Regions from separate parts of the Shewanella sp. YLB-07 genome, predicted to be linked through region 1. Evidence: predicted binding sites of a transcription regulator. Region 1 holds the regulator's gene; each other region holds the start of a gene.
What was found. Region 1 encodes LexA, which represses DNA repair genes until DNA is damaged. Its sites were predicted from a motif close to TACTGTATNNNNATACAGTA; they were not measured.
Positions count from the first base shown of each region.

Region 2: a site for LexA is predicted at 1,500-1,519, ahead of recN (DNA repair protein RecN). Genes of this name have one in related genera too.
Region 3: a site for LexA is predicted at 1,878-1,897, ahead of recG (ATP-dependent DNA helicase RecG). Genes of this name have one in related genera too.

Region 1 is NZ_VOQB01000012.1:177,702-180,987, forward strand. Features, by position in the region: partial or broken gene coxB (cytochrome c oxidase subunit II) at 1-247, opposite strand, end outside; gene FS373_RS23285 (cell division inhibitor SulA) at 681-1,193, opposite strand; gene lexA (transcriptional repressor LexA) at 1,226-1,843, opposite strand; gene plsB (glycerol-3-phosphate 1-O-acyltransferase PlsB) at 2,325-3,286, shown strand, end outside.
Region 2 is NZ_VOQB01000003.1:342,005-345,290, reverse strand. Features, by position in the region: gene recN (DNA repair protein RecN) at 1-1,481, opposite strand, end outside; gene FS373_RS08325 (AEC family transporter) at 1,622-2,620, opposite strand; gene FS373_RS08315 (YjaG family protein) at 2,962-3,286, opposite strand, start outside.
Region 3 is NZ_VOQB01000020.1:74,175-77,460, reverse strand. Features, by position in the region: gene recG (ATP-dependent DNA helicase RecG) at 1-1,827, opposite strand, end outside; gene FS373_RS28855 (response regulator transcription factor) at 1,945-2,544, opposite strand; gene FS373_RS28850 (sensor histidine kinase) at 2,559-3,286, opposite strand, start outside.

The DNA of each region.
Region 1 (3,286 bases):
CCTTAGTACTTTCGTGGAAATTGGCTGCTACGGCACCCTTAGACTTTCGGTGATTGATCATGGAATAGATCATTACTCCGAAAACCACAACACCGATGGCGCAACAGATATACAGGATGATCATGTGCAGGTTGTATACCTGTCCACTGATATCCGTGACACCCTTGGTCATATTAAGGGGCATTTCTGATGCCAAAACGTATGGCGTAAATAGCAACGCCAGAAAAATATACAACACTCGCTTCACTAGACTTCTCCTCTGTCAAAAATTAAGACAAAGAAGAGTCACACAGTAAGTCTCTGCTCTATGCAAACTCTTCAGTTCCCAAAAAAGCAACGATGACTTCAAAGTGCAGTGGCGGTTCACTTGTTATTTTAGTTTGGCAGTCACTTACTACCAGAGTTAACCACGCTCGCACCTACGGCTGAATATATCAGTACCGACTTCAGCGAGGTAAATATCTGGCCTTACACAGATGGCAGGGCTTTACTACGCCGACTACTAAATCGTTTGGATATAACAAATTATCGTTGTTATATCCCTAACTTACTTGGTGTTGAATTATTGATCAAGATCACTTTTAATGAATTTTTTAAAAATTTCGAATAAAAATCAAATACAAAAAAGTCCCTTGCGGGACTTAAATAATCATTTTTCTATTGGCTACATTGACTGGAGATTAGTGCAGAGATCCAAATAAACAGGCTTGATTGAAGTGAGCATCTGTTTGTTCATGGGCTTTAGCATGTAAGTGACTATTCGCATCTTCGATGACAATGCCAAGGGCGCGAGCGCTCTTTTCTACGAGTCTGAGTCGTCGGTTGTCACGGGAATCTAGGACCTGAGTCCAGCAGATGACGGCACTGGATGTACCACTTATGAGTGCTTTTTCCATGGCCCATAAGGTTTCGATTTCGTCTTTAGCATGAACCAACAATACTCGGTCCATCCTAACACCGGCTTCGGCTAACATCTGCTTGTAACCTATGTTGGGAGGACTGATCAATACGATCCATTGCCCCTGATGGCTCAATGTGGCGAGCCGATTACTCACCTTTTTCAGTTCCACCCGGCCCTGAGTGTGGGTACTTACTGTAGTGATACTTCCACACTCTTGGGTGATGGACGCTTGGTCAAGGGGATTCGTCCATAAACCTGGGTGTCTAGGGCTATTTCCGATTAAATTTTTCATTACCAAGCTCCTTCGCCAATGTGCGATTTCATCTATTGCCAGTTGCCGTTACGGATCACACCGACTGCCAGCCCCTCAATGCTCAGGCTCTGACTGGTGAGATCGACCACTATCGGTGCATAGTCTTCATTTTCAGCATGGAGATAAACCATGCTGCCCTTTTTCTCGAAGCGTTTTACTGTGACATCCTCTTCCACTCTAGCCACGACAATTTGGCCATTCTTGGCTTGTGAAATCTTATGCACTGCGAGCAGATCACCCTCGAGAATGCCGATATCTTTCATGCTGTCGCCGCGCACCCTAAGTAGAAAGTCGGCACAGGGACGAAACATGCTTGGGTCGACCTGATAATGTTGTTCTATATGTTCCTGGGCAAGGATGGGTTCGCCTGCGGCAACCTGGCCGATCAATGGCAAGCCTAAATCTTCTGGCTCCGCAGCTTGTGTGAGTCGGATGCCGCGGGACGTACCGGGAATGATCTCTATGCGACCTTTCTTAGCCAGTGCCTTAAGATGTTCTTCGGCAGCGTTGGCGCTCTTGAAACCTAGTCGCTTAGCTATTTCGGCTCGAGTCGGAGGCATTCCTGTATCGGAAATATTACGCTTAATGAGTTCTAGAATCTCGGCTTGTCTTGGTGTCAAAGGTCTCATGATGAATCCTGTCTTTCTATACAGTTACTGTTAGTATATACAGTATTTTAGTCAGTGCAAGGATTAACCAAGATTAGTGAGTATGCAAAAAAACTCTCAATCGCAAGCCCATGGTTTATATTTATTATTTTGGTGTGACTACTCGGTGCTTATATAACGTTAAAAATAGGTGGTGGGCATGGCCTCCTTGAATTATATATCTTTTGTGCTGGTGGTTATCTCTCTAAACTGGCTTATTTTATGTTCTAGGCTATCGAGATGAATTGTACCTATACCTAATATTATTAACTTATGTTGCCTTATAAATGTGAACACCCGTAAAGCTATCTAATATTAATTTTTTTGAAAATTATATTCAATCTCAAGTGCTTTGAGTGTCGAATCAGGCATGCGGGGGATTTTGCTGACTACTATTAGGGAGATCTCTCTTTTATCTGGTATTCTATGCCGTTATTAAGAAGACTCACATTGTATAAGAAAAATGTCAAAAAAAGACTCTCTTTGGTATAAATCCTTACGTTGGATTCAGAAAAAGCTGGTACAAACAATAGTTGTACCCCATGACCCCTTCGCCGATCTCAACTTAGATCCAGATAAGCCTATGGTTTATGTGATGAAGACTGAATCTCTCAGCGACATCGCTTCCTTAAGTGAAATCACTAATAAGTATGGGCTTCCAAGCCCTTATGATGAGTTGGTTGTCGATGGTGAGTACACGCCGAGGGTGGTGTGTCTGGAAGGTGCCAAGCCGCTATTTGGCCAAAGAGAAAGTAACGAGTTTTTCTTAAATAGCTTTATGGATCTGCTCAAGGTACATAGGCAGAAGCCTGAACTGGATATACAGCTAGTGCCGGTTAGCCTTTACTGGGGGCGTACTCCAGGTAAAGAAGACGATACCATGAAGGCGGCGGTATTTGAGCGTCAAAATCCTACCTGGCTGCGAAAATGCCTGATGATCCTCTTCCTGGGTCGACATAATTTCGTTCAATTTTCTAATGCCGTCTCAATTCGTTATATGGCCGACGAACACGGCACCGACAAGCGAATTGCTCATAAGTTAGCTCGTGTTGCTCGAGTCCACTTCAGCCGTCAACGTAAGGTCATGACCGGACCTGTTTTGCCTAAACGTCAGGTGCTATTTCAAGACCTGTTAAATTCAGAGTCCCTGAAGAAGGCGATTCTGGAGGAAGCGGCGAGCAAGAAGATCTCCGAAGTCGAGGCCAGAGCAAAGGCGATGGAGTATCTCGATGAAGTTGCGGCGGATTACTCCGAGAGCTTTGTGCGCATCGCCGAGCGTTTCTTGGCCTGGCTGTGGAACAAGTTGTACAAGGGTATCAATATTAAAGGTGCCGAGCAGGTAAGGCAGCTACATCATGATGGTCATGAGATCATCTATGTACCTTGTCATCGTAGTCATATGGACTACCTACTACTGTCTTATAT
Region 2 (3,286 bases), on a different contig from region 1:
TGAGGGAGATGGGTCACACACAATACCTGAGTGGAGTCTCCTAGCTTTCTCAGCATTCGTCCAACCACCGCCGCAGTCGCCCCAGAAATACCCACATCGACCTCATCAAAAATGAGCGTTGGTGTCGATACTTTTCTGGCGGTAATGACTTGGATACCCAGGCCTATTCTGGATAATTCACCACCCGATGCGACCTTAGACAGGGGCTGAAGCGGCTGTCCTGGGTTCGTGGTGACGAGAAACTCTATGGTGTCACAGCCATTCGGTGAGCTGAGATCTTCACTGAATGTGACCAAAATAGTAAATTTTCCCTTCGGCATGTTCAGTTCATGGATAGATTGAGTGACCTGCTTGTCTAACTCTTTGGCATAACGACAACGGCTCTGACTGAGCTTCTTGGCATGTACCAGATAGCTGTCTCGACTGGCGGCAACTTGTTGCTTGAGATCGTCCAAGGCTTCCTCGTCAGAATCTAGGTTGCTTAGTTCAGTTTTAAGTGTGAGATGGTGGGCAGCCAGCTCACTCGGGCTGACGTGATGCTTACGCGCCAGCTGCATGGCTTGGGATAATCTTTGTTCTAAGTGGGCAAAATGTTCCGGATCCAGTTCTAATCCTGCTAAGTAATTCTCCAGCTCGCTGCTGCTCTCCTGAACTTGAATAAGGGCTTCATTTAGCATATTAACGACATTCGTCAGCAGAGGATCATATGACTCGAGCTCCTGGGCTTGAGTGATACCCGCGTTGATCAAGGATTCGACGCTGCCCTGATCATTCTCCTGCAAGATAAACAGCTCATTTTTACAGGCCTCGACCAGGGCTGTGCCATTGGCGAGTTTCTTATGCTCAGCTTCTATCTGTTCAAATTCACCGGGAGAAAGGCTAAATTCATCGAGTTCTTCTACTTGGTACTGGAGCAGCTGCTTTCGAGAAATACGTTCATGTTGTGACTGAGTTAAGGCCTTAAGCTCCTTCTCTACCAGCTTGCAGCGCTGGTAACCGGCGGTGACTGAGTCGAGAAGCATTTTATGATTGGCGTAACTGTCTAACAGAGTCAGCTGATGTTCACTCTTAAGCATGGCATGGTGTGCATGTTGACCGTGAATACCAATAAGCAGTTGGCCAAGATTTTTAGCCTGTGATAAGGGCACCGGATTGCCATTGATGTATGCCCTGGAGCGACCATCACTGCCAACCGTTCGCCTGAGTATACAGTCATTATCGTGGTCGAGATCGTTATCTTCGAGCCAACGTTTGGCAACTGGGATATCATTTAAGGAAAATCTGGCGCTCACCTCGGCTTTCGTAGCCCCAGGCCTTACCGTGCCAGCATCGGCTCGGTTACCCAGACACAGACCCAGGGCGTCAATTGCAATCGATTTACCCGCACCGGTTTCACCGGTAATACTGGTCATTCCAGGCTTGAAGTCCAGCTCCAGAAAGCGGACGATGGCGAAATTATTGATGCTGAGTTGGCAGAGCATAATGACATCCCTTTAATGTACTGTGTTTTTAAACAGTATATACTGATTTTATATACAGTAAAGCTCCGAGTGAATAGTGTTCAATATTATTATGACTCAATGGGACACTGAGTCGCTTGTATCACTCTTTGCTTAACCGATTAACTGCGCAGTAGATAATCTATGCTGGGCAGGGTCACAATACTCAACACTGTCCCTAACATGATAGCTTGAGCACTGATGCTGGCTTTCACTCGGTACCTTTGTGCCAATAAGAACACACTCGCTGCCGTGGGTAATGAAGCTAGCAGGACCCCCATGATCAGCAAGTCTCCCTCGATGCCAAAGGCCATTAAGAGTACATAGGCCAGGCCAGGTTGTATAAATAATTTGCACACATTAATCCAGCTCAATTCGGCGATATGCTGAAGTCTCCCTTGTTTAGCCTTTACTTGAAGAGCCTCACCGGTGGCTGACGACGTCAAAGTGAGTTCTTGCTCTGCGCTCGCTTTGACGAGCACCATGCCTATCGCGAAGAGGGCACAGGGGCTAGAAGTCATGCCTATCTGACGTAACATAATCGATAACGATTCATTGACTTGAATGTTGAGGGCCGAAATTGCCATGCCGATGCTGCTACCAATCACAATAGGGTTCTGTACCAGGGACTGAAGGATGACGACAAGGGGGGATGCCTGCTTCTGCCCTTGATACAACTCGATAGTGACTAAGACTAGGGCAAAAATAATGACCGATAGAAGCGTCGCGATAGCCGCTGCCGTTAATGCGTTAGCATTATCCGGAAACAGTATGGTGAGTAGCGGCATGCCGATAAAAGCACAGTTACCGAATGTGGTGTTTAGCGCCCTGAGTGATGCGATATCTGTGCGGCCTTTGTTGGTGATATAGGACACCAGCATCACCAAAAGATAGGTCAGTATCATAGCCAAGCTATAGCCGGCTATAAATCCCCACTGTAAGATCCCTTCGATAGGCGTTTCTGCCAAGGCAATCAGCATGATCGCCGGAAAAGCGATGTAATAGACATATTGGTTTAATACCTGATCGGTATCTGGTGACAGGATCCTGCTTTTCTGGATAAGCGAGCCTAGCAACATGATCCCAAGTACGGCAAACAATGGGGTTAAGATAGGTGACATCAATACCATCCCTTATTTGAGTCGTGTTTTTATACTTTCTTATCAAAGTAACACAGTTTTTCATTGGGATGGGATTAAGCTAAGGTCTTAGGGGGTGTTTCGGTTTTGCTTTGTGGAGTCTCTATTAGAGAGCCTTGCTTTGGGCGCTTGAGCTGGAATATGGCCCTGCATTGGTGGGAGAACGCCTAGCTCCTGAAAAAAGTTGATCTGTCTTCTTAATTCAAACAGAGAGCCCACTCTAGTCTGCTCACCTATTGTGAGTTTCCAAGTGTCTGTTAGGCCCTCTGAATTAATCAGGATATAGCCTTCATAAATCAATTTTCTCATTGATAGCTTTAGCTTTAGCTCTCAGGCAGTCCGATACCTATGTTTGATACGCCCGCTTCAATGATCTCTTTTCGCAATGATTTTACAAAGTCGGCATTCAACTTAGGATTGTCTTCGATGAGTTGAAGTAGTGTGCCTTGCAGCTCCTTCTCTTCAACCATGACCTCATGATTAAAGATGTAATCATCGAACGCATCTTCGTCAAGTTCGACATCGGAAATCGCTTCTATGTAGTTGGCGACTGTGCTCGAAGAGAGTTTACTGATGTTGACGATATCTTCTTCGACTTTACTCTGTATGGCACTCAAGAGGGCAATAATTGCCGTGGTCGCATCCATG
Region 3 (3,286 bases), on a different contig from region 1:
CCCCAATCGCTTGGTTGCCGTCGGTGACAAGGGGGCCTTATACATGAGTACGCAGTGACTGGCGACGGCGCCTCGCCCGACTCGTCCCCTGAGTTGATGCAATTGAGCCAGGCCTAAACGTTCCGGGTTTTCTATGATCATCAGGCTGGCATTAGGAACATCGACTCCCACTTCTATGACTGTGGTGGCAACCAGAAGGTTCAATTCGCCAGATTTGAACTCGGCCATAATGGCCTGTTTCTCGGCGGACTTCATGCGCCCATGGATCAAGCCAATCTTGAGTTCGGGTAGTGCTAATGTCAGCTCTGCGGCGGTATCTTCTGCCGCCTGACATTCCAGAGCTTCGGACTCTTCGATCAAGGTGCATACCCAGTAGGTCTGCCTGCCATCATGGGTGGCGGCATGGCGAACTCTCTCTATTACTTCATCGCGCCTCATATCGGCAACGGCTACGGTTGTCACCGGAGTTCGCCCGGGCGGCAGCTCGTCGATCACTGAAGTATCGAGATCGGCATAGGCGGTCATGGCCAAGGTGCGTGGAATCGGCGTGGCGGTCATGATCAGCTGATGAGGGTGGAAGCCCTGGCTGATGCCTTTCTCTCGTAAGCCAAGTCGTTGATGAACGCCGAATCTATGTTGTTCATCGATAATGATCAGGGCAAGATTGTTGAAGACTACTTGCTCCTGGAATATGGCATGGGTGCCGATAACGATATTAGCCGCACCGGACTCAATATCTTGTAAAGATTGTGCTCTGGCCTTGCCCTTTATTTTACCGGCTAGCCAGCCGACTTTTAGCCCGAGAGGTTCAAACCAGAGAGCGAAGTTATCGGCGTGTTGCTCGGCTAACAATTCAGTAGGGGCCATCATAGCTACCTGATAGCCATTTTCTATGGCTTGTAATGCCGCTAAGGCTGCCACTAACGTCTTCCCCGAGCCAACATCCCCCTGAACCAGGCGCATCATAGGTGAGTTTTTTTCGAGATCGCTGCAGATTTCAACGCCGACTCTTTGTTGCGCCCCAGTGGGGTTAAATGGCAGTGCCTTCAGGAAAGGGTTGAGTAGTTTGCCCGTTGCGACCAGGCTCACAGCATGGTCGCGATTGCTGCGTTGACGTAACTTGAGCATGCTCAGGTTATGGGCCAGAAGTTCCTCTTGGATCAAGCGTAGCTGCGCCGGGTGGTGACCTTGTTCCAGATCGAACAGGGAAACCTGGTTATTGGGTCTATGTAATAGCTGTAAGGCCGCATTGAGACTCAGATTGTTCGGTTGCAGCTGAGGTGGGAGTAGTTCCTGCAAACCGCCCTCGTCGAGCATGGCTAAGGCTTGGTCTGTCAGTTTTATCCAACTTGCCTGCTTTAAGCCTTCGGTTGTCGGGTACACAGGCGTCAGCGTTTCACTCATCACCAGATCGGCATCTTCGTGAATCAGCTTGTATTCAGGGTGAATGATCTCGGCCTGATGTTTGCCGCGACGTATCTCACCATAGGCCCTGATGCTTGTACCATTGACTAAGCCATTCTTCTGCGCCACAGAAAAATTAAAAAACCTGAGGGTTAAGTAGCCAGTGTCATCTCGTACTGTACAGGTCATCATGCGCTTACGCCCCTGGATGATCTGACTGGACTGGATCACGGCTTCTATGGTGCCGTAACTGCCTGGATAGAGTGAGGCTATTGGGTATATCTGAGTACGGTCTTCATATCTTAGTGGTAGGTGGAATAGTAGATCTTGTACCGTGATGATGCCGAGCTTAGCCAGACGTTCGGCCATCTTCTTGGCAACGCCCTTAAGATCTGTGACAGGAACAAGATCGAGTCTCTTCACGCCCGCTACCCATTTTATCAGTTGAATGTTATCTGAGCGAAACACTCAAACACTGTATTTATATACATATACTATCAGATAAACCCATGATGGCAATGTTAGGGCCGATTTAACCCTTTACAGCCAGCCCTTCTGCCTCGCGATCCGGGCGGCATCGATTCTGTTCGTGGCGTTGAGCTTGCCGATGGCCTCCGAGAGGTAATTACGCACAGTGCCCTCGGCGATGAAGAGGCTGGTGGCTATCTCGGCGGTTGTTTTTCCCTCTGCGGCTAGACGAAGTGCACGGCGCTCTTTGTCATTGAGGGGATCAATTTCATCTCCTATGGCCATGATAGCCAGTTCAGGGTCGATGACCCGCTTACCAGCCATCACCTGTTTTATTGCATGAATAAGGCTGTCAGAGGGGGCATCCTTGAGTAAGAAGCCTCCGGCACCAGATTCTATAGCGCGTTTAATGTAACCGGCTCTGCCGAACGTGGTGAGAATGATCACTTTAATTACGGGTTCTTGCTGCTGGCACCATTTGGCCAGTTCCAGCCCGGTTAATCCCGGCATTTCAATATCGGTTAGCAGAAGATCATAGCGGTTGGCTTTGAGTAGAGATAGGGCTTCATTTCCGTCACACGCTTGAGTGATTTCAAATTCACCATCTAAGCTCAAGAGTGCAGCCAGTGCGCCCCTGACCATGGCCTGATCTTCTGCCAATAAAATTTTCATCCCCGAGTGACTCCTTATGATGCTTGCTGAGGTGGGAGCGTGATGGTGAATCTACTTTGCTGATCCACCATGTAATCTAACTTCCCCTGAACGTCTTTCAAGCGCTCTCTTATGCCTTTCAAACCATTACCTTCGACAATTTTTGCTGCTTTACCGTTATCTGTGATGCTTATGGTGAGCTGGTCTGCAGATCTGTCAAAAGTAAGGCTGCAATGATCGGCCCGACTATGGCAGATCACATTATTGCAAAGCTCTGTGAGACTTAAAATAACTTGAGTTTCAAGTTTAGAATTGAGCTGGGGAATATCTCCCTCCAGACTCACACTTAATCCCTTGTCTCGCAAAGTTTGGCAGAGGTGCATTACGCTGGAACTCAAGCCTTTATGTTTGTAGCCTGAGACGGTTTGCCGTACCTGACTCAAGCTATCTCTGGCTATTTCGTTTAGTTCTCTTAGCTGCACCTTGGCTTGCTCAATCTGATTTTTGTCTAAGAGCTTTGCGGCCAACTCTGCCTTCAAGGAGATGCTGGATAGGTTGTGACCCATGATGTCATGGAGATCTCTTGCGATACGCTCTCGCTCCAACATGGTGGCCAGCTGACTGATTTCGGCTTTACTCTTTTGTGCTCGACAATGAGCTTCGACACGCTTTTGCTCGGCGACGCCGAATAAGCCCACTCCGGCGATCAGTAGTCCACCGTAACTGATAAAGTAATAATGATTTATTTCCAGTAAAAATGTGA